DNA from 2 places in the Shewanella sp. SM55 genome. Region 1 is predicted to be linked to the other one. Evidence: riboswitches for the same ligand, from Rfam matches in the RefSeq annotation. Region 1 holds a riboswitch; the other holds the start of a gene.
The links. A riboswitch is a leader RNA that binds a small molecule or an ion and turns the genes downstream of it on or off. The one in region 1 is predicted to bind cobalamin.

Region 1 (12,638 bases):
CGATAAACCCCCACAATATCTGTCGATTGAAGTTCAGCAAGTTGATCGAGAGCGATGGGATCTGCCGCCCTTGCGTACAATGCAATTTTACTGGTCGCAATAGGACCGATAAAATCAAACTGCTCAGCTCGCTCATCATTAATTGACGTAGCAAAAAGTAAAACGTTCGCTGAGGTATTGGCAATCGAATACGCCCGGGCCCAAGGTAACACATCAATTTTTTCACTCTGACCCAGTCTTGATTGCAAGGTATTGACTAAGTCCACCGCAAAACCTTGCGGCACACCATTTTGCTCGTAACTCATGGGAGGCCAAGCTTCGGTCACCAATTTCAACTTGTCAGGCGCCGCAAAAACAAGATTAGGCATCAGGCCTAATAAGCTCATCGCAAGAAAACACGCCCTAAGGGGAAACGCACTCAGCATACGAATACCAAACGATAAACATTAGACCTAATCATAGACTCAATCCCAACTGCAAATAAACAAATACCCCAAAGAAAATATCGCCTCACGCCCCCTTCTGAGTAAACTCGTCCTCAATAAGTGAAAACTGCTATCATATTGCCACCTAGCCAAGAGCCTCGCTGCCATCAATTCATGTCAACTTTAGCCAATCAAACCCCAAGCCAATCCTATGCCAGCATGCTGTCGCGGCTCGCTCTGCAAATTAAAACGTGGGGAAAAGCACTCGGATTTGCGCAGGTTGGCATTTGCGATACGGATTTAACCGCTGAAGAAGCCAAACTCCAAGCATGGCTAGACAAAAGTTTTCATGGCGAAATGGCCTATATGGCTACCCATGGCATGATGCGCGCTCGCCCGCAAGAACTGCATCCGGGCACAGTGCGGGTGATCTCCGTACGGATGGACTATTTACCACCCGAAGCTGGCTTTGCAACGAATCTCACCGATCCCAACTTAGGTTATATTTCCCGTTATGCAGGAGGTCGCGACTACCACAAGTTGATCCGCGCTCGGCTTAAAAAGCTCGGAGATCAAATCAGTGCAGAGTTAGTTTCTCTCGGTTTCGATGCCGCTGACTTTCGCCCCTTTGTTGACTCAGCCCCTGTACTTGAGCGCCCCTTAGCCGAAAAAGCCGGCATAGGCTGGACAGGTAAACACTCACTCATACTCAACCATGAGACTGGCAGTTGGTTCTTTTTAGGTGAGCTACTGATCAATTTGCCTCTACCTGTGGATATTCCCATTCAAGAAGGCTGTAACACTTGTGTCGCCTGCATTACCTCCTGCCCAACGGGTGCAATCGTAGAACCTTATGTGGTCGATGGCAGACGCTGTATTTCCTATCTCACCATTGAACTGCAGGGCGCTATTCCCGAAGAATTTAGGCCACTCATGGGCAATCGCATCTATGGTTGCGATGATTGCCAACTCGCGTGTCCCATCAATCGCCAAGCGCCGCTGACTGAAGAAACTGACTTTCATATTCGTCCGCAGTTAAAGCAGCCTGACCTTCTCAGCCTTTTTGCTTGGAGCGAGGCCGAGTTTCTTAAACAAACTGAAGGCAGCGCCATTCGCCGCATTGGGCATAAACGTTGGCTACGTAATATTGCAGTAGCACTGGGTAACGCTCCCGCAAGCCCAAGGATTATTGCCGCACTTAACGCCCGCAATCACAGCGAAGATATCGATGAGATAGTGCGTGAGCATATTGAATGGGCGCTTAATGCCCAGCAATCGCGCCTTGCTGAAAGCACCGCAACTGAACAACAAAAAGCCCGCCGCAAAACCGAGCGCATGGTGCGCATTATCGAAAAAGGCTTACCGCGAGATGCTTAAGTCAGTCGGCAATAAATAAAAGACAACGGATGCATAAGCATCCGCTGTTACTAACTCAATAAGATCAATAAAAAATATTTCACTCAAGCATAATATTAACCAAGGCGGCGACGTAGTTCTCGCGTGGCATCGACCATGTTTTTCAATGCGGGTTCGACTTCATCCCAAGTACGGGTTTTTAGGCCACAATCTGGGTTGACCCACAGCTGACGTACGGGCACTTTTTGCGCTGCTTTCTCGATTAAGTGCACCATGGCCTCCACACTTGGAGTGTTTGGCGAGTGAATATCGTACACACCAGGGCCGATTTCATTGGGATACTCAAAATCTTCAAAGGCGTTGAGTAACTCCATCCGTGAACGCGAAGTCTCGATAGTGATCACATCGGCATCCATGGCAGCAATCGCGGCAATCGTATCGTTAAACTCGCTGTAACACATGTGGGTGTGGATTTGGGTCTCATCAATCACGCCAGCAGCGCTGAGTTTAAAGGCATTGACCGCCCAATCTAAATAGGCTTGCCACTCACTTTGTTTCAATGGCAGACCTTCACGGAAGGCGGGCTCATCGATTTGTATAATGCCAATACCTGCATTTTGTAAATCCACCACTTCATCACGAATCGCCAGCGCCAGCTGAGTCGCAATCACATCGCGGCCGATATCTTCACGGGCGAATGACCAATGCAGAATCGTCACAGGGCCAGTCAGCATGCCTTTTACAGGCTTGTCGGTAAGACTTTGGGCAAACTCGGCCCAATCAACCGTCATCGCATTTGGACGACTAACATCACCATAGATCAACGGTGGCTTAACACAGCGTGAACCATAACTTTGCACCCAACCATTTTTGGTAAAGCCAACGCCCGCAAGCTGCTCACCAAAGTATTCCACCATATCGTTGCGCTCGGCCTCACCATGAACCAGTACATCGATACCAAGTTTAAGCTGGCGGTCGATAGTATCGCGGGTGACTTGTTGTAATTGCTCTGTATATTGTGCATCACTCAGATCGCCCTTGCGCCAGCGACTGCGTAGTCCACGGATTGCTGGTGTTTGTGGGAAGGAGCCAATGGTGGTGGTCGGCAACAGAGGTAAACGGTATTTCTGCTGCTGCACTGCTTGGCGTACGCTGAAATCACTGACGCGCTCATAATCGGCAGATGTCAACGCGGCAACGCGGGCAATCACTTGACTGTCGGCAGCCTGCGCTTTCGCCTCGCGGCGCGCCAAACAGGTTTGCACAATCTCTTTTGCCGCGACTGATTCAGGTGCCAGTAGCAATTGGCGCACATTGGCCAGTTCGAGTAATTTCTGCTTCGCAAACGCGAGTTGTTGACGCAGCGCGGGCTCAAGCGTGGCTTCCACCTCTAAATCCACAGGGCTGTGCAGGAGTGAGCAAGAAGTACCGATCCACAAGCGATCTCCGAGATCACGGGCAACCGCGCCTATGCGTTCGGCAATCAAATCCGCCTCTGCCGCCCACACGTTGCGGCCATTGACCACACCCGCCGACAGAATTTGATCTTGACCAAGCGCATTAGCAAAGACCGCCAATTGATCCGGCGCGGTGACTAAATCGACATGCAACCCCGCGACCGGTAAGGCCGATACCAGCGCTTGATGGTGTGCGATACCGCCGTAATAACTGGTAAGAAGGATCTTCACCTTCGTAATGCTGAGGGCTTGATACGCCTCAGTGATCGCCGCTTGCCATTCGCCATCCAATTCCAATGCGAGAATGGGCTCATCGAGCTGTACCCATTGCACTCCCTGAGCAGCGAAACGCGCCAAGATGTCAGCATAAGCAGTTAATAAATTAGGCAATAAACTTAACTTATTGAACTCTTGACCCACAGTTTTAGCAAGGTGCAAGTAACTAACAGGGCCGAGTAGCACAGGTTTTGCTTTATAGCCTAGCGCTTGCGCTTCGCTGACTTCATCAAAAAACTGCTCGTAAGCAATCGAAAACTCTTGGTTTTGCGTCAGCTCTGGCACCAAATAATGATAGTTAGTATTGAAATACTTGGTCATTTCAGAAGCTGGCGCATCTTGGCCCGTTGGCGCTCTGCCGCGGGCAACACGGAATAAAGTATCGAGATCGATTGCCCCTTCACCACGATGACGCTCAGGAATGGCATTTAAAGTCGCGCTTAAGGTCAGCACTTGATCATAAAAGGCAAAATCACCTACGGGAACTTGCTCAATGCCAGCAGCAGCTTGCCACTGCCAATGGGTGTGGCGAAGTTCACTCGCCACTTCACGTAATTGTGCCTGAGTGCTCTCACCACGCCAGTATTTTTCTAAAGCAAATTTCAATTCACGACGACGCCCGATACGGGGAAAACCAAGACTATTTAATTGCATACTCTATCTTCCTTTATTTGAGATAAGCCATATTCGGCACTTGCACCCACCAGATTGTTTTCTCTTGGCACTTTTCAGCACTTCAGCCTTGATAAATAACAATGGGCGTCTGGACGTCTAGAAGTTTATTGTGTTAGTCTCTATTCCAGCAACCGAATTGATTTCAAGCACAACATGAGCGAAATTCACTTGGAGTGAACATGATCGAACTAAGACACCTGCGAACCTTAATGGCCCTGAAAGAAAGCGGCAGTTTGGCGGGCGCAGCCAAAAAACGTTTTGTCACTCAATCCGCCCTCTCACACCAGATTAAGGAGTTGGAGCAAAGGATTAACTCGCCCATTTTTGTGCGTAAGAGTAAGCCACTGTCATTCACCCAAGAAGGTGCACGCCTGCTGCATCTGGCCGAAGAGATTTTGCCTAAGGTGTTAGAAACCGAGACAGATTTGAAGAATGGGCTGGAAACCGAAACCAATCAGTTGCGTGTCGGCATTGAGTGCCATAGCTGTTTTCGCTGGTTAATGCCTGTAATGGAGCAATTTAGGCAAGATCATCCAACTGCCGAGTTAGACTTGTCGAGCCGCCACTTGTTCGACTCGCTCAATGCCTTAGAAATGGGTGAACTAGATATTGTATTAACCTCAGATCCTGTGCCTGGGCATTCACTCGCCTACCAGCATTTGTTTGATTTTGAAGTGAAGTTAGTGGTTGCTAAGGATCATCCTTTAGCGAAAGAAGCCTATGTCACCCCTAAGCAATTAGCACACTTGCCTATTATCAGTTATCCAGTGCCGTTGACACGTTTAGATATTTATCGCCACTTTTTAGAACCTGCGGGCATAGAGGCGGGCGAGCAAAAAACCTGTGATTTAACCATGATGTTATTGCAACGTATCGCCTGTAAAGACGGCATAGCTGCGCTGCCAAGCTGGTCGATTAATGAAGGACATGGACTGAGTCTCGCTACGGTAAAACTCGGCCAAGAAGGTCTGAAACGACCGCTATTTGGTGCCTATCGCCGCCACAGTGCTAACTCTGCATTGATCCAAAATTGGTTACAACTGGTGGCGAGAGAAGGTTTATCCCGCCAGCAGAAGACGAATTAATGCGGGTGACATTGAGTAAAAAAGCCTGCGAATGCAGGCTTGTTTATTGAGTCAAATGACTATTTCATAGCATCAACAAATTACAGCGGATTCATCAACAATCCACGCATAGACAAGACACGGCGCAGTATCAACCCTGATGAATTAGGATTACGGGTCTGACGCAAATTATGGGCGATCATAAATTCTTGACGCAGATCCTGATCGAGATCTAACGCCTCGAACGCTTCGATGGTTAAGGTCTGTTGTTGATTATCAATCAATGACTTAATCACACTTAAAGGAAATGACTGTTCGGCATTAGCATTTAAATAGGCAAATGCGGTCAGTGCGATAATTTGGCCGAACACACTGAACAGAGCTAAGGTTTGCACTTCGTCAGCATCAACCTCCACACCTTCCATATCCGCTAAGCTATCTACCGCATCCGTTGCAATATCTTCAGTCAGCTTCCAATAACCTTGGACCAACTTTTTATAGGGCTGTGGCAGTTCATCGAGGCGTTCTTTTAAATAGAACGTAAAGGCGTAGCGATAGATATTAACTTGACCTAAGCGGATCAAAGCTTCTTTCAACGAGCGAGTTTTGTGATTTTCCACTACAGCAGCCTGTGCGGAATTACTGCGCATAAGCATGTGCGCTGCCAATGCGGGATCGCTCGAGATAATGTCAATCACATTACGAATGTCGCCTTCAGCAAGGATCGCTTTTTTGAGTGGAATTAGAATCCCTCGGCGGCCAATCACTTGCTCTTCGTTCGCTATGATAGCTCTAACTTGAGTAAAAACCTGTTGCTCAAGATCAGTCATAAGACACTTTACACCTGTTTATTAACAATAAGATGATTCGGTTACAGCTCACATCATACCTAAAATACTAAGAATTTCAGCCATAAACAGCAGAGTAAAATATAAATTACTCCTATTTAGTTATGACTGCCCGCTAACACTATAGATAACGACAATTAAACCACTCTACTAAAACGATATTCAAGACTATACCTATTTTAAGATTTATTCTTTGAACTCAGCGTAAAAAATAAAAAGCCAGACTGAGTCTGGCTTTGTTATTAGATAGCTCATTAATATTTAGAAGCGGTAGCCCACAGTGAAACGAATATCACGGCCTCGACCTGAGTAATAACCATTATATGTTCCACCACCATAATAGCCTGCGCTAACATAATCTTTATCGAATACATTATCGATACGCAGACTGGCAAGCCAAGCATCACGATTATAATTCAAGGCTAAATTACCAAGCACGTAACTTGCTAGCTTATCACCTTGATTAGCGTTATCGCCTTCGATAAAACGATCCCCCGTGTAGATAGCTTCGGCAAATACTTGGAAATGCTCAGCAAAATCCATGCTGACATAACCGCGTCCCGTGTGTTTTGCCACCCAAGACAGCTCTTTGCCATCGTTAGCACCATCGGTAAATTCGGCGTCGGTATAGTTATATTCCAGCCCTAGCTGCAGCGCTTTAGTGATCTGCCAATCCCAATCGGCACCCGCGCCATAACGACGAGAAGCGTCGGCATTAACGTTTGCACCGTTGAAATTTCCACCTATGGGTTTAACTGCACTCGAGTCATAAACAATTTCATCCTCTAAATCGAGACGATATAGGCTGACTCGTAGGGTTTGACTAGCGACAGCCCAATCCCAACCCGCCTCATAGGAACGGCCTGTTTGCGGCTTTAAGCCAAATACGCCCGGCGATGTATAAGCTTGCTCATCCACTTTGGCAAAACGGAAGTTATCATCGGCGCGCACGTAGAGTCTGTGCTCCGCAGTTGGGCGGTAATTTAAACCCAGTTCGAATGCGTGGGCATTTTCGTCTAAATCCATGCCATTAGGATAGACATTGCCATCGACTAACTCATCGGTCACCCGCGCATATCGTCCACCCACAACGTAACTTAAAGTATGACTTAAAGGCACTGTAGCTTGTAGATAGGCGCTTTGCATTTGCTGCACATTACTGCGCGCCATAGTGTCAAAATCAGCCTTACCACGGCTGATGTCTAAACCTGTGACTAGGCTTAGCTCGCCTTGACGCGTACTGTAATTCGCTAACGCTTTAGGGCTAAACATTAACAGTGAGCGTGTGTTATGGCTGTTCGCCCCCCAATTAAGAGAAGACACTAAGGTATCGCTATAATCTAAATCAGCCGCCAGCGCCCAGTTTTGATTAAGCTGATGCTGGTAACCCGTTCGCGCCGCAGTGGTCATCTCGTGGGCATACTCTATCTTATTTGATGAAGCACGGGGATCGTCTTTAAATTGCTTTTCAGTAAGCGAGCCCGGATTTTCACGATCGTTATCGTAGTAGCTGGTTTCAACAAAGAACGAGTCTGTGGCTGTTTTATATTGAATGCGGCCAAGAATAGAGCCGGTTTCGTTGGCATTATGCTGGCGATAGTTGTCACCTTGGTTGTAACTACCGGTGAAAAAGTAACGCCAATCTTTGTTGATCGCGCCAGACACATCACCACGACCTTCATAGGTATCAAAACTACCGCCAGATAACTGCACGCTGCCGCCAGTATTTTCAGGGGACTTAGTGACAATATTAATCACCCCGCCCACGGCTTGATCGCCATAAAGTACACCTGCACTACCCGATAAAATTTCAATACGATCCACTTGATTAAGCGGAATGGCATTAAGGCTAGGTGCGGCGATATCGATATTATTGAGACGACGACCATCAAGTAAAATCAGCGTGTTATTAACGGCAGTGCTGGCGCTAAAACCACGCATAGCAAAGCTAGTTCCAATATTGTTATCCGAAATTTGAATACCGCTTTGACCGCGTAAGACGTCGGTCAAATTAGTCGCGCCACTCATTTCAATAGCCGCAGCATCAATCACATTCACATTGGCAGCAATATTTAACGGGGTCTTATCAGAGCGGCCGATCACGACAAGATGCTCGTCGACTTTAGCTATGCTGGTATCGTCAGCCGCCACAGCGGGCGCGATAATTGAAAAACTGCAAAGGCTGCCGATCAGCAGCGCGATTTTTGTTGGATTTGTTCCCATTTTACCTTTAACTCCTGCAAGGAAAACGGGGCATTGACGCCACGATACCGTTAATTCAGTCGTAAATACTGACGGTGATTATCGCATTTTGAGATCTGCCCACCGAAATCTCAAAAACACCTTTAGGGCCGGTCTCCGGACTTAGGCTATGTTAATCCATTAAAGTTAGATTAACGCGAGACTGACCTTTCACATTCTGACTTTCGGGTTCTGTCTTGAACACACCAATCAAACGCGGTCCTCTCTCACCTTTTACCGTTGCGGGGGCAGTGCCAGAATTTCACTGGCTTCCCGATTATCTCACGACGCTATCATCGCAAGCACCACAGAAGGTTGACTCAAAATTAGGTTCAAAGGGCGTACAACCTGTTAACGCCCAACAAGGCTCAGAGCATATCAGACCTGAGCGCGCGCATTATAGACGTCTATACGGATGAAAGTCCATCAATCTCAAGTTAGCGAGAAAACTCACATGAGCTAGAAAACGCCATCCCAGTTTTTTGCCGCAGGTTTTGGTCTGTCTTTGCTCAAAATCGCCTGACGCTGCTCAGGGGTTTCGCATTGGGCAACGGGGGTAAAATCCAGCGGTTTAATCACTAACGAGTCAGCAGGTTGTACCGGCGACTTGTCAAACATTGGCAAATTCATCGACCAAGAGACCAGCTCCCCCTTTTCGCTGATGCCAACATAACCGTCATTTGCGCCATCTAACCAAGTGAGTCGCGGAATACGTGCAATCAACTTCTCCACATTTTCACGGTTGGCGCGATAACCAACAGGTACCACTTTGCCATCGGGACGCGTAAACACAAAGGAGGCAGGCCCTCGAGTAATGACGCTGCCTTCCTGCCAATATTTATCAAGAATCTCTTGGGCATAGTGAAACCCAAACATATGAGCGTAATCAGTATCGTCGGCCACTATTTGCGGCACGGCCTTATCCCGCAGTAATAAAAAGCCTGAGCCAATGCTGATAATCTCTTTTACCCCTGTGATATTGGTTTTTTTAATCCAATCGACACCACAGTTAATCCCATCGCCCCAAAAATGCGCATCCCCCGTAGGACTTAAAATCGCAAAGGCACAATTGTTTGCCGTCATACTCGCCACATCCTTTAAGGCGCTGCGGATCGAGTAAGCATCACTGCGCCAACCCCAACTCACCACAGTGCCGTCCTTTTTCAAGGCGGCATAGGTGTGTTGAAAATATTCGATCTTCGCCACATCAGTAAGCTGCGGGAGTAACTTTTTCATATTGGTCGACTCTTCAACCTGCCCCCAAATCACAGCACTGCCCTCTTTTTTGAGGGCGACAAAACTGCGTCCTCTGGCAAAGATATCGACAACATCAACTAATTGATCCTGCACATGTAAGCTATTGCCGCCGTAGGGGCCATAACCCCAAGTATGCACCTTGCCATTGGCATCAAGGGCGGCAATGGCCTCTTGATTGGCGAACAACTTGGTAATATTGGTCATGCGGTTTTGTAGGGCTTTGTCGAGGCTATATTTCCCCGCATTGCCCCAGTACACCACAGTGCCATCTTGACGTAGCGCGGCAAACCCGTCCTTAACTGGGACGATTTGCTTAACTCGCTTAAGCTGCTCCGTCACCTCGCGGCTATCACCGCCAGCATAACTGTCACCCCAAGTGATCACCTCACCGGATTTTGTTAACGCCGCAAAGGCCGAACTGTTGGTGACCACAGTCTCGACTGCGGGTAAATCACAGGGAATATGGCGATACTGTGGACTCGGATTTTCCTTAAATTGGATGAGTTTACCGTTATCAAACTGTAGCAATGACTCGTTATTACTTTCCACAACGGCCATAGGTTGAGGATCGCTACAGCCAGAGATCTGCATGGCAACCATGCCCACGAGTAAAACCTTAGGCCAAGTGATTCGATGAGTGAGCATTACTTATTTCCTTATATTTGCTTGGAGATGTCATTCAATGTTGTGCAGCGGACAGAGCGAGAATGGATTGACCTAACATCGCCTAATGTCAAAAATGGGCAGAATTCTAGCAGCTTGTTGATAAAAAGACGAAAATGCTCACAGTTTACTCTGCAAGTCCCCTACACAGGCTAGCGCCTAACTGATGGCATGCTATTCTAAGCCCCCATCACCGCTGTTTAAAGGAGTAACAGTATGACTCGCCCTATTATTCTGGATTGCGATCCCGGCCATGACGACGCCATTGCGCTCATTTTAGCTCTCGCCCATCCAGAGCTGGTTCCACTGGCCGTCACCACTAGTGCCGGCAACCAAACGCCGGATAAAACGCTCAATAATGCCCTGCGGATCTTAACCTTATTAAATCGCAGTGATATTCCTGTCGCTGGCGGCGCCGCCAAGCCATTAGCCCGCGAATTAATCATTGCCGACAATGTCCATGGTGAAACCGGACTCGACGGCCCTGCATTGCCTAATCCAAGTTTTAGTCCTCAAGCCATTACCGCAGTTGAATTAATGGCGCAGCAAATTCGCCAAAGTCATCAGCCAGTAACCTTAATTCCCACAGGGCCGCTGACTAACATCGCCCTTTTACTGGCGAGTCATAGCGAATTACACGCCAAGATCGAACGCATAGTGCTAATGGGCGGTGCAGCCGGTGTCGGTAATTGGACCCCAGCCGCCGAGTTTAATATTTTTGTCGACCCCGAAGCCGCCGATATTGTCTTTAAATCCGGTATTCCCATCACTATGTGTGGGCTCGATGTGACTCATCAGGCACAAATCATGGATGAAGACATAGAACGCATTCGCGCGATTCAAAATCCAATTGCTCAGTGCGTCGCCGAATTATTGGATTTCTTTATGATTTACCACAGAGATCCTAAATGGGGCTTTATTGGTGCGCCATTGCACGACCCCTGCACTATCGCTTGGTTGCTTAAACCTGAGCTATTTGAGGCGCAAGATTGCTGGGTAAGTATTGAAACCCAAAGTGAGTTGACCTTAGGCATGACAGTGGTCGATCGCTATCAGTTAACAGGTAAAGCCGCCAATGCGACTGTGCTGTTTGGGATCGATAGGCAAGGCTTTGTCGATTTACTGGTAGACAGTTTACGCGTCTATGATGCAACTTATCTCAATCGCAGATAAAAATGACAGTGAGTCTTCTATGAGCCAGATACTCGTTATCGGCAGTGCAAATGCCGACCATGTGATGAAATTTGAGTACCTGCCCGCTGCAGGGCAAACCTTAATGAGCCGAGATTACCGCCTCGAACAGGGCGGCAAAGGGGCCAATCAAGCCGTCGCCTGCGCGCGCTTAGCCAAATCAGGTTCACGCACTGATTTTATCTGCCATCTCGGCCAAGACAGTATCGGCGATGATATGCGTCAAAGCTGGATGAAAGATGGCATCAGTGCGGAAGGGATCCGCCAAATAGCCGGACTGAGCACAGGCACTGCCATGATTTTTATCGGTGATAACGGTGAGAATACGATTGGCGTTGCCGCAGGTGCCAACGCCAGCCTTTCACCCGATGACTTAGAAGCTCATTACGCTCTGTTTGCTAATGCGGAGTACTTGTTAGCACAATTGGAAACGCCCGCTGCCACAGTGGCAAAGGCGCTGCAAATAGCCAAGAATCTTGGCGTGACGACTGTACTAAATCCTGCTCCAGCGACGGCACTTGGCCAAGATGTACTCAAGTGGGTAGATATTATTACCCCCAATGAAACCGAAGCAGAAGCCTTAACGGGAGTTGAGATCAACCATATTGATGATGCACACATGGCAGCGCAACTTCTCCACCAGCAGGGAGTAAAGATTGTGGTCATTACCTTAGGTAGCCGTGGCGCATTTATCAGCAGCCCAGGTTTTAATGGGCTAATACCTGCGTTTGAAGTGCAGGCCATAGACACAGTCGCCGCAGGGGATACCTTCAATGGCGCCTTAGTTGTGGGCTTAAGCGAGGGCATGTCGATTGCTGCAGCCGTGGGATTTGCCAATGCAGCCAGTGCCATTACTGTCACTCGCCCAGGCGCACAACGTGCGATTCCCTATCGACAGGAGCTTTCGTACTAAAAACGTAAGACGTTCTGAAGTAGACGCCCTGCGTTAGAACAAAAAATTATAATTTATAAATCAAACACATAAATAATAGTTCCTGAGTACTTAGTTCACTCCAAATAAGTACTCACCTATGTTTACCGCTAACAATTTTGCCGCCAATAACGATGCAAGCTTTCAACCTAAAGTTGCATATACATAATTTACACGCTGATTTCATTCCCATTTAATGAAGATTGCTTATGCTAGCAGGTGCATGTCCGAGTCAAAACGGCTCGGCTACCCTT
Region 2 (12,638 bases), 160 kb from region 1:
ACAATGCATTTATATTCATAAATGGCGAGAGTGGCATAGGTAAAAGTATACTGCTGAAGCAGTTTTCAAATGAAATAGGGGGGAATGTAATAGCTCTATTTATTGATTCCGTTAGTAGCTTATCAATAACAGAAGAAGCCATTAAATACGATGTTTCAGAACAAGTGTCATGGTTAATTCATGGGAGGTCAAATACAGATGATGTTCAAAATGATAATTACTCTAGAAATATCTCTGTACTAAGTCACTATGTACGAAAAAACACTGAGGATATTGTTTTTATTATCGATGGATTAGATGAAATTCAGGATGCTGACTTAGTAGTTAAAGTCATAAAATTAATACCCTTTCACATATCTGGTATTAAGTTCATTATAAGTAGTAATAAACAAGATGTGTTTGATACATTCAAGAAAAGAAAAGAGAAAACTGTATATTATCAAGTGCCTTTAATGAATAGGACTGAGTGTGTTTTAATGCTTGGGAACGGAGTTACGGAAGATGATGTAGATAATCTCTGCTCTATCTACCAACCATTACCAGAAAAGTTATCATCAATTAAAAGGATTTTAGAAAAAGGTCATAGTATCGACAAACTATTGAATGACTGTGGAGAGCATAATAGTTCAATACTTGATGCTGAGTGGTTATTGAATGAACAGTTGATAAATGACAATATAGAAGCATTATGCCTTATTACATATTGCCCTTTTCCTATGGAATTGTATGAGTTATCCGAAATCGTAAATTTAACTGAAGATGAATTATTTGAAGTTTTTTCACGATTTTCATTTTTAAAGTGTATTGATAAAAAAGTTGAATTTGTTAACAAGGCATTTAAATTTTTCCTTGAAGGTAAACTGTATAAAGGTAGGGAAAGATTCAGGGATGGAATAAAAAGTATTATAAGTAGTAGAGATCGAACTGCTAGTAATATTGTGTCTATAGTAGATTATAAATATACGGAAAAAGATTATGATGGAGTTATTTCAGAATTAAGTAACGGTGAAATAGTAAAGGTCTATCGTGAACGAAGTAGTTTGAATACAATTTCAAAACTATTGAAAATTGCAATAAAATCATCCGTAGATAAAAAGTTTTTAGTAGATAAGATAAAGTTTAGTCATTTAGCCTCTTTGATTAAAGGTGTTTCTGAAATTTCTGTGCTGAAAAGTGAAATTGACTTTTATTTATCGGAAAATAATTATTTATCAGCAACAGACTTAGCTGAAGAGGCTATTCAGGATGAGGATAAAATACAGTTACTCTCTATTATTGCGGGACATCAGAAAAAACACGGGGTTAAAGCTGATGCCAATCTTATTTCTAAAATTGAGTATTTGTATTCCGGTCTAGATTTGCAGCATCTTGACGTCACAACATCAATGGATATATCTGTCTGTATATTTCCAATATTTCCAAAGCTTTCTTTTGAAATTATATCTCACATAGATAAAATGGGCGCTTCTGGCGAGAATAAATCAGACTATGCATATGCAAGATTTTATTTTGAAGCGGTGTTAAAAAATAATGATGATTTAAATGATGTGAATTTTGAAGGTATGGATGTTGATGAGAATTTTAAACAGTCAATAAAAAGCATTCAGGATCTTAAGGGTAATTTAAGTGTTGATAACTTTATTGATGAAATTAGAAATTTAAAATTATCAGATGGCGATAAGATATCATTGATAATCGAAGTGGTTAAAATATTTCCTCAGCATAAAGAAGTGCCTAATCTTGTTCTTGATTGCTTAAATATGATCGTTGAAACTGCAGAGTACTCAGGAAGTTGTTCAGCTTATAAAAATGTTTCACAATGTCTTGCCTGTCATGATGAAACAGAGGTTACATCTGAAATTAGGAAAAAGATAATTCAGCAACTTCCGAGGTTAAAAGAGATTGGACCAACGGTTGATTATGTCTGTGTGCTTTTAAATTTATCAGCATTCGAGTTTATAAACAAACAGGATGGAACTAGAAATGAAGAGATCTTTAAATATGTTAAGACTGAAATCTCTGATTATGTTGTTTGTTTAAGGTCTGTTATGTGTATTCAGTCCTCTTGGTTAAAATCAAAATATGATAAATATTTTGGGGAAATATCTAAGTTTAAGATTGATGTTTTTGAAAATATACTTACTGAGACTGCTCAGCATTATAATGTTTTAAAAGAATCAATTGAGGAAGAGGCTAAAGTAAATTTAAAGAATGCAATTTTTCTAAGTAAAAAGTTAAATACAAAAAGTAGAATGGAAAAAGCAATATCTAAAGCTATAATTAGTCATGTTCAGCATTCTGATAATGTTGATATAATTTTCATTTGTGATACGTTACCTTTTATAAAAGGAACTGTGGAATATACTAGTGCAGCATTTTCATTGATTAAGTATGTCAGTGAGTGTTATTGCGAAGATAAAACTTTGAATAAAAGTCAGTTTGATAGATTGAAAAAAGTTAGAAATAAAATTACTAATAACGCTGATAGAATTAGGTATGTTGCATATCTATTGTGTGTTTATATGAGGTTGGAATTTAGGAATGATATTGTTCAACGCCAATTGGTTGATGAATTTTATGAATGTTTTTCAAATATTGATGGAGATTGGAATAAAATAAATGTTGGGTTCAAATCTGGAAATATTTTATCAACAGTATTGAATGATATGTCAAAGGAAATTAAGAATAAGGTTATAGATGTAAGGCGGAACTCTGATATAGACGCATATGAAATAAAGGAGTCCTATGTTAAGTGTATTGAGTTAATTATAAACGTTAATTGCTCAATTCTTAAGTCGTCTGGTATAGTTGATGGTAATATTGATAGAGTCATTGGTTCAGTATCTATTTTAAGTGGGAATATTGAACGTTCTAGATTACTTTCAAAGTTAATTTCATCTCTCCAGACTAATAAATTTGAGTCACAAGCGTCAGCAATAATAAACTCTAATGTTTTGTGTATGTTAGATAGTTACTCCAAAGTGTATAGTAAAGAGTATGGGATAGTTCTTTTAAATATAGCTCCATGTATTTATAAATATGACAAAGGTATGTTTGAAGATTATCTTAGTGTGATTAATGATGATGCTATAAGGAATGAAATATTAAGTTCGACCATTTCATATTTATTTGAAAAGATAATGTTATGGGAACCATACTATTATGTCGAAAAGAACAGTTACGACTTAACATTTCTCGATGTAAAGAATATTTTTGGACTGTTAACTTCCTCCACACAGGATTGGTTGATTTTTTCTCATTTGAAGCGTTTAACTTATGCTTTGAAAGTTTCATTTAAGGGTAATAATTTTTCTGAAGCACAAAAACTTGATGTGTATGGTATGTATCAGGATGTGATATCAATGTTTCCATTGGTGGATTGTATTCAGCATGATGGATATAGTATTTGTGCACAAGCACTTTTACTGAACTTAAAGAAAGAGACTAAGTCATCTTCATGGTTAATTTTAAGTAAGAAAGCAGAGAAAATATCAAATATTGCTGATAGTATTTATACTCGTACTTGTATTCTTGAACTTTCGACATATCTTCCAATTACTGAGCGGAAAAGAGCTTTAGAAGAAGTAATAAATAGTACTCATATAATTAATGTCGCTGTTGAAAGAATTGATTTGATTGAACATATATATTCTTCATGTAAAAGTATATGTGTTAAAACGGTTAAGAACGCATTGAATAAGGCTATTTTAATTTCAACAGAGGAGGATTCAAATGAGTTTTCTTCAAAAAGAAAAGATTTGATAAATGCTTGTTTTGATCTCGATGAAAAGTTGTCTAGTACAATATCCTCTTTAACTGATGCAGACCCTTACAGACGACGGTTAATTGAGGAAAATATTAATGATAAGAAAGAGCTTGAAAGGACAATAGAGGATTTTGGAGAGAATGGTTCTAAAAATTTAAAATATATTGATCAAGATGAATATGCTAAGTTTTGTAGTAATCAGCTAGCAAAAATGAATGCTAATAAAGCTGAGCGTAGAAAAATCGCTCACCTCATGAAATTTATAGAAAATATTGAAGTCTTTTCACCGGAAAATACTCACATTATTTTAAAGTTTTTTCTTCAAGCTTACGGTGATAACTTTAAGACTAAAGAATTATGTGACAAACATCTTCAGCCAATATTCGATGCTTTAGTGCTGAATGCAAAAGATTTTTGTGAAATATATAGGATTAAGGAAGTTTTTCAGCCTAAGTCAGAGATAGTTAATGATTCAATTACGTTGAATGTTGGGAACTCTGAGGTTGGCAAATCAGAGTGTTTTATTAAGAATTGGATCTGTTCATGTAATGTGACAAAAATAATTATTTCTGAACCGTATTTTAAAATTGAAGATTTGATTTTTATATCTAGGGCGATCGATATGGACTTTGATATTGACATAAAAATACTTTCAAGTTTAGAGTCGTATTCAGAATTGTCAAATGCAATGGTTAATGATGGTGGTTTTTCAGATCTAGATGAGTATATTGAAAAGTTTTGGAAAGAAAATATCTGCCCTGATAGAAACCCTAGAGTGGAATTCGTATTCTGTGGGACAGCTAATGATAAGTCTCCGGTTATACATGATAGGTGGTGGCTTAGTTGTGATGGAGGCAGCGGTATTAAAATCGGAACATCTATTGGTGGTATTGGGAAAAAGATATCTGGAATTGAAAAAATGTCACATTTAGGTACTTTAGATACTTTGGAAAATTTAAATGAAATTTTCCAAAAGAATATGAAAGAACATAAAGGACATACGACTAAATATAAATCTGCAATGATCTCTTAGGAAATGGTGACTTTATATATTTATCAATTCTGTTTTTATGGATAATACATCATATATTTTATATAGATTGCTCACATACTTGCATGTTCACTGATCCCCTGCGAAGTTGCTGAAGGGCGTTGAAGAAAATAGCGTGACGCAGACAGGACGTCTGCGTAGCTTTCGGGGGGAAGGGACGCCCCATCGGAAGCGTTAGCTATTTTCGAATAAGCACGAAGCCACTAATCAATGCATGTAACTTCGCTAGGGGCGTCTTGGAGAATCCAAGGAGGATAGGACGAGCAGTCCTCCTTGGTCGGGTGTGGGGTGAAGCCCCACGACTTTAACGATTAATTCAAACGAAGTTTGAAAGTTTAAGCCCTGCGGGTGATTGCAGATCCCAATCACTCGGGATCATAATCCAACACTGGCGCCAGCCACTTCTCCGTCTCTGCGACAGTCATCCCTTTACGCTTGGCATAATCTTCCACTTGATCGCGGCCTATGTTACTCACGCCAAAGTAGCGCGATTTCGGGTGGGCGAAATACCAGCCCGATACTGCTGCTGTGGGGAACATGGCGTAGCTTTCGGTGATGTTCAAGTCGATGGTTTCATCGGGCTTGAGCAAGTCCCATAACAAGCCTTTTTCTGTGTGATCGGGGCAAGCTGGGTAACCCGGTGCGGGGCGTATACCTTTGTATTTCTCACGGATTAAGGCTTCGTTGCTTAACTGCTCATCGGCCGCATAACCCCAAAATTCTTTACGCACGCGTTCGTGCATCCGCTCGGCAAAGGCTTCGGCCAAACGGTCGGCTAAGCATTTGAGCATGATGGCGTTGTAGTCGTCGTGGTTGGCTTCAAAACGCGCCACATGTTCGTCTATGCCGTGGCCTGTGGTCACCGCAAAGCCGCCCATGTAATCGGCGACGCCTGAGTCTTTTGGCGCAACAAAGTCGGATAGGCAGAAGTTGTCGTTGCCGACACGTTCAAGCTGCATCCGCAGGTGATGTGTAGTCATTTCGACTGTGGTACGCGACTCATCTGTGTAGAGCTCAATGTCGTCGTAATTGACGGTATTGGCGGGGAATAAGCCGATAACCGCTTTTGCCGTGAGCCACTTTTCTTCGATGATTTGTTTGAGCATGGCCTGACCATCGGCGAACAGCTTTTGCGCCTCGACGCCGACGACTTTATCGGTAAGGATTTCAGGGTAATGGCCGTGCAATTCCCACGAGCGGAAAAACGGTGTCCAGTCGATACGCTCGACTAAATCTTCTAACGGATAATTATCAAACACTTGGCGACCGAGCACGTTTGGCGTGAACGGGGTGTAATTGGCCCAATCGTGTTGGCAGCGGTTTTCACGGGCCGCTTCGAGTGAGACTATCTCTTTGCGCTTGGCTTGGGATAGGCGCTTAGTGCGCATGTCGTCGTATTCGGCATAGGTTTCGTCTATGGTCGCTTGGCGAGTCTCGTTGTTGATGAGTTTACTCACCATAGGCACGGCGCGGGACGCATCGGCAATATAAATAGCACCATGGGGATAATGGGGCGCAATTTTCACCGCTGTGTGGATTTTAGAGCAAGTGGCGCCGCCGATAATCGCCGGAATGGTTAAGCCTTCACGGTGGAAGGTTTTCACGTTATGCACCATCTCGTCCAGACTCGGAGTGATGAGGCCCGACATGCCGATGATATCGATATTGTGTTCTTTCACCGCGTCGAGAATTCGCTCCACCGACACCATCACACCTAAATCGAATACCTCAAAACCGTTACAGGCGAGCACTACGCCGACGATATTCTTGCCGATATCGTGCACGTCACCTTTTACTGTCACCATCAAAATCTTGCCATTAGATTGGCCTTCGACCTTTTCTAGCTCGATATAGGGGTTTAAGTAAGCCACGGCTTTTTTCATCACCCGCGCCGATTTTACCACCTGCGGCAGGAACATTTTGCCCGAGCCGAATAAGTCGCCGACTACGTTCATGCCGTCCATCAAGGCGCCTTCAATCACATCCAGCGGACGTTTCGCTTCTTGGCGAGCGGCTTCGGTATCTTCATCGATAAATTCGGTAATGCCTTTCACTAGCGCATGGGATAAGCGTTGGCTCACCGGCCAGCTGCGCCATTCTAAATCTTCTTTCTTGCCCACCTGCGCGCCATCACCGCGGAATTTCTCTGCGATTTCAAGTAACTGCTCGGTATTGCTTGAGCCTTCAATTGGGCAGGGCAAGTTAAGCACCACGTTTTCGACCCGCACTTTTAGCTCAGGATCGATATCGTCGTAAATGGCTAATTGGCCCGCGTTGACAATGCCCATGTCCATGCCGACTTTAATGGCGTGGTACAGGAATACCGCGTGAATCGCCTCGCGCACTGGGTTGTTACCGCGGAACGAGAACGACACGTTCGACACGCCGCCCGAAATCATCGCGTGGGGCAGGGTGGCTTTAATCGCTTTAATGGCATCAATAAAATCGACGGCATAGTTGTCGTGTTCATCGATACCCGTGGCAATCGCAAAGATATTCGGGTCGAAGATGATGTCTTCGGGCGGAAAGCCGACCTTATCGACCAGCACCCGATAGGCGCGGGTACAAATTTCGATTTTACGCGCTTTAGTGTCGGCCTGACCTTGCTCATCGAATGCCATGATAATGGCCGCCGCGCCGTAGCGTTTCACTAAGGTGGCTTGCTCGATAAACTTGGCTTCGCCTTCTTTGAGGGAAATAGAGTTAACTATGCCCTTGCCTTGAATACATTTGAGGCCAGCTTCAATCACTTCCCATTTAGAGGAGTCGATCATAATAGGTACGCGGCTGATGTCGGGTTCAGAGGCAATCAAGTTTAAAAACTTGTGCATGATCTCGGCGCCATCGAGCATGCCTTCGTCCATGTTGATGTCGATGATTTGCGCGCCGCTTTCAACCTGCTCGCGGGCGACATCGAGCGCTTGCTCAAACTTGCCTTCTTTGATCAGCTTTAAAAACTTAGCCGAGCCTGTGACGTTGGTGCGCTCACCCACGTTAACGAACAGGGATTGGGCGTCGATAGTCAGTGGTTCCAAACCGGCTAAGCGGCAAGCTACGGGAATATCGGGCAACACGCGCGGGTTATGTCTGTCGACCGCTTCGCGGATCACGCGGATATGTTCAGGCGTACTACCACAACAACCGCCGATAATATTGAGCATGCCTTCGCGCGCCCAATCTTCGATCACATTCGCCATGTCTTCTGGGGTTTCATCGTAACCGCCAAACTCGTTCGGCAGGCCTGCATTCGGATGCGCCGACACATAACACTCACTGATGCGGGATAATTCTTCCACATAGGGGCGTAATTCTTTTGGCCCAAGTGCACAGTTAAGACCGATAGATAAGGGCTTGATATGACGAAGGGAATTGTAAAAGGCTTCGGTCGTTTGGCCAGTCAGTGTGCGGCCAGAGGCATCGGTAATGGTGCCCGAAATCATGATTGGCAATCTGTCTTTTGAATGCTGACCGAATAAGTCATCGAATACCGATTCAATCGCAAACAGCGCGGCTTTGGCGTTTAAGGTATCGAATATGGTCTCGACCATAATGATATCCGCGCCGCCTTCAATCAGTGCCTTAGTGGATTCTTTGTAAGCAATCACTAACTCATCGAAGCTGACGTTGCGGTAGCCTGGGTCGTTCACATCAGGGCTAATCGAACACGTACGGTTAGTGGGGCCTAACACACCGGCGACGTAGCGTGGAATGCCTGTGGCAGCAAAGGCTTCATCACAGGCTTCACGGGCGAGGCGCGCGCCGACTAAGTTAATTTCGGCGGACAGCGACTGCATGTCGTAGTCTGCCATGGCGATGGTGGTGGCGTTAAAGGTGTTGGTTTCAATGATGTCGGCACCGGCGTTTAAGTAGTCGGTGTGAATTTGTTTGATGATGTGAGGCTGTGACAACACCAAGAGGTCGTTGTTACCTTTGACATCCGTATGCCAATCTTTAAAGCGTTCGCCGCGATAGTCCTCTTCTTCCAGCTTGTAGCCTTGGATCATAGTGCCCATGGCACCGTCTAAGATCAGAATGCGCTCTGCAAGCTGTTTGCGAATGTCTGCTAATATTTGGCTGGCTTTGGTTGAGGGTATCGTCATAAATAATTACCTTAAATACAGCTAAGTTAAGTCCAAAAATCGGCCATTGTTATGCTAAGTGCATTTTATTGTCGTCAGCCGACATTTTTTGAATACTTGTTCTTAAAAATTTGCTTTGGACATTTAAACGTATAGACGTCCATAATACGCGACTTATGATTGTCAGGGCAAGATGAAAGTCAAAGGCATTAGGAGCGAGAATCGAGAATCGAGAATCAAGAATTTAGGCACTTGGCTTGAGTTCCTAGCATCTAGTCCCTAACTAAAAAGGCATATATGAAACAAGTTCGGTTGTTATTGTTACGCCACGGTGAGTGTGAAGGCGGCGCTATTTTGCGGGGTCGTGTGGATGTGCCTTTGAGTAAAAAGGGTTGGCAACAAATGTCGGCAGCAGTTGAGTCACAGGCCAGCGTGTGTAGCGCGATTTATAGCTCGATTTCACGCCGCTGCGCCGATTTTGCCCACGCTTTTGCCGCCGAGTTGCATTCGACGGCGGCACTGATATCTGAGTCAAGGCCATTGCAGGCGCAGTGTTTGTCGGGTTTACAGGAAATTGATTTTGGTGATTGGGACGGTTGTCGGCTCGATGAACTGTATCAACAAGAGGGCGAACGCTTAGCTGCGTATTGGCAAAACCCTTGGCAAACTCCGCTGCCTAATGGTGAAACTATGGCAAGTTTTGAGTCGCGGGTGAATGGGACGATTGACCAGATACTCGCCGCCGAGTTTGAACGATTGACCCTTGACTCACATAAAATGGGTAATGAAAACAGTGCCGTTAATGAAACCGCTGACAATATGCCAGCCACTCAAGTGTGGGTCGTGACCCACGGCGGGGTGATCCGTCACTTAATGGCGCGTGCCCTAGGGGTTGAACGGGCGGTGGGGTTTTATAGTCAACTCGATTTACCCGTGGCGGCCGTGGTGAGCATTAATGTGCTGCAAGATGAACAGGGTGTCTGCTATTGGCGTTTAGATTGGCCTAGTGGGCGCAGGTGTTGAGGCCTTATTTCACTATCTCGGCGCTATCATGTAGGCGTGATCGTTTGGCGAGAATAAGCTGACATGAAAATATTCTGATTTAAACAGCATTGCCTAATGGTATAGATGTAGGATAATGCTTTTCCCTGACGTTTGAACCAGATAGCGTATTACATGCGCAATGAGTGATAACGTCGCAGAAATAGGTGTTGGGAATAGACTCTCTTTGTTCGAATCGCTCCGTTGTTTTAATTCACAGTGGCGTTGTTAACAAAGAGCATATCAACCCAAACATAATAGGGAATCGGGGAACTGCTCGTCAGTCAGCCCGAACTGTGCCCGCAACTGTGAGTAGTGAAAAAGATCTCGAATCTTCTTCCCTACGAGTCAGGAGACCTGCCTATTTCTGTTATCGCTGCGTGCAGCCTTAGTTCTCGAGCGGGTGACTCGAGGGAGCAGATGACAATATGCACAACCTTTTTTATACAGGTTTGGACTCGATAGGAGCGCCGCTTAGGTGAAACTTTCCGCAATCCAAACTAATAGCCCCGTGAATGACAGTGACACTAACCCGTCATTGAGCCCGTCAGTCGCGCTCAATGTGAGCCAGTTGAGCTGGTGTATCGATGGCAAAACCATACTTTCCGATATTAACTTTACGCTGCCAACGGGGCAGATGCTGGGGCTGATTGGGCCTAACGGTGCGGGCAAGTCTAGCTTGCTGCGCTGTTTGTATCGGTTTGTTCGCCCAACTCAGGGCAAAATTACCCTTTTTGATCAAGATATTGAGCGCTTGTCGCCCAAGGCGTTTGCCTGTCGCGTCGCCGTAGTACAGCAGGATACACCGCACTATTTTGACCTCACCACAGAGCAATTAGTCAGCATGGGCTTAACGCCCCACAAGGGTATGTTCGATACCAATTCGAGCTGTGATATTGAGCGTATTGCTAAGGCTTTAGAGAAAGTCGGCTTGAGCCATAAGATGCACCAACAATATGAGCACTTATCTGGCGGTGAAAAGCAACGCGCCTTGATTGCCCGCGCCATAGTGCAGCAGCCGCAGCTTTTAATCCTCGATGAGCCAACGAACCACCTCGATGTGCGCTATCAAATTCAAATCCTCGAATTGGTGCGTAGCCTTGGCATCAGCGTGATTGCCTCTATTCATGATCTTAATTTAGCCAGTGCCCTGTGCGACAGTTTGCTGTTGATCCATAACGGGGACGTCAGCGCTATGGGGACGCCAACCGAAGTATTAACCGAGGCGCGAATTGGCGATGTGTTTGGCGTGTGTGCTCAGGTATCGCCCCATCCACAACATAAAAAGCCCTTAATCAGCTATTTTTATGGTTATCACCATGTAGATCATGGCCTGAATGAGCGAGGCGAGGGCGGATGACTCTGGGGAGTAAAAAATATTTCATCTCATATTTGGGGCGTATCGTGACACCGTTGACGAGACAACAACTGATGCTGCTCGTATTAGGTATCATCACTTTGATAACGCCTATTGCCGCGACGAGTTTTGGTGCGGCGAACATCAGTTTTACGGATGTTATTCAAGTATTTATCAATAAAGCGACGAACCTCACTCAAGCCAATGGCATGACTGAGCGCATTGTGATGGAGCTCAGGTTGCCGCGCATTTTACTGGCTTTTGTGGCGGGAGCGGGTTTGTCACTGGCGGGCAGTGTGTTGCAAACCGTGACTCGCAATCCGCTCGCCGATCCCTATTTGTTTGGCATTAGCTCTGGCGCGTCCTTTGGCGCTGTGGTGATGTTGACCTTATTCACTGGCTCTGGATTTTTTGATAATGCGGGCATGGCGGCACATTCTGGGCTTTTTAGCGGTTCGGGTGCCTTGTCTGGATTACTTTGGTTTAGCTTGCCCTTGGGCGCTTTTATTGGCGCGAGTTTGTCGGTGTTGATAGTGCTTGCTTTGTCAGGCTTAGGGCTCAATAGCCAAGTGGAGCGCATGCTGCTCTCTGGTGTGGCGACCTCCTTTATGTTCGGCGCATTAACGAGTCTGCTGCTGTATTTCGCCAGTCCGCAGGCGACAGCCTCTGTGCTGTTTTGGAGTTTAGGCAGTTTCGCTAAGGCCAGTTGGTCCTTGTTAGTACTGCCGACACTGGTGATTGGCGCGAGTTTATTCATTATTTTAGGCATGAAACGGCAGATCATGGCGTTGCAGGCGGGGGATGAAACGGCGCATACCTTAGGGGTGAATGTGCCTAAGCTGCGTCTCAATATGTTGCTGCTCTGCTCCTTGATTACCGCTATTTTGGTGGCTACCTGTGGCGGTATCGGTTTTGTCGGGTTAATGATCCCCCACACAGTACGCATGCTGTTCCCCGGTCGTCAGCCGATTTTATTAACGGCGTTGGTGGGCGGATTATTTATGGTGTGGATTGATGTATTAGCGCGCTGTTTATTGGGTAATCAAGAGTTGCCTGTGGGCATTATCACGGCCGCCATAGGTAGCATGTTCTTTTTGCTGATTTTGCGTAAGCGTAGAGTCATGCCGTAAATACAAGGTCATGCCGTAGGCACCTAGTCAGGACGTAAACCCAGAGTTAAGTCGTCATCCTAGAGTCATGTCGTAAGTGCAGACTGACGGGATAATCAGTATTTCTGTTGATATCCCACCCGCGATTGGAAATGCACAATTGGACATGTTCGTCATAAACGCGGGATGCGTTGTGGTTATTTAATGTAGATTACAAAGTGGAGTGTGGATGTCT

Region 2: it holds a riboswitch for cobalamin, as region 1 does, so the genes downstream of both, L5L91_RS07060 (ABC transporter ATP-binding protein) here and L5L91_RS06430 (TonB-dependent receptor) in region 1, are expected to answer to the same signal.

Annotation. Positions count from the first base shown of each region.
Region 1 covers NZ_JAKKRS010000003.1:233,161-245,798, reverse strand. The annotation lists gene L5L91_RS06455 (substrate-binding periplasmic protein) at 1-425, opposite strand, end outside; gene queG (tRNA epoxyqueuosine(34) reductase QueG) at 600-1,802, shown strand; gene metE (5-methyltetrahydropteroyltriglutamate--homocysteine S-methyltransferase) at 1,898-4,168, opposite strand; gene L5L91_RS06440 (LysR family transcriptional regulator) at 4,369-5,274, shown strand; gene L5L91_RS06435 (HDOD domain-containing protein) at 5,355-6,083, opposite strand; gene L5L91_RS06430 (TonB-dependent receptor) at 6,363-8,324, opposite strand; cobalamin riboswitch at 8,433-8,667, opposite strand; gene L5L91_RS06425 (hypothetical protein) at 8,802-10,244, opposite strand; gene rihA (pyrimidine-specific ribonucleoside hydrolase RihA) at 10,479-11,435, shown strand; gene rbsK (ribokinase) at 11,455-12,366, shown strand.
Region 2 covers NZ_JAKKRS010000003.1:390,864-403,501, forward strand. The annotation lists gene L5L91_RS07045 (hypothetical protein) at 1-4,799, shown strand, start outside; gene metH (methionine synthase) at 5,183-8,917, opposite strand; gene L5L91_RS07055 (histidine phosphatase family protein) at 9,194-9,919, shown strand; cobalamin riboswitch at 10,141-10,317, shown strand; gene L5L91_RS07060 (ABC transporter ATP-binding protein) at 10,416-11,297, shown strand; gene L5L91_RS07065 (FecCD family ABC transporter permease) at 11,294-12,424, shown strand; gene cobT (nicotinate-nucleotide--dimethylbenzimidazole phosphoribosyltransferase) at 12,633-12,638, shown strand, end outside.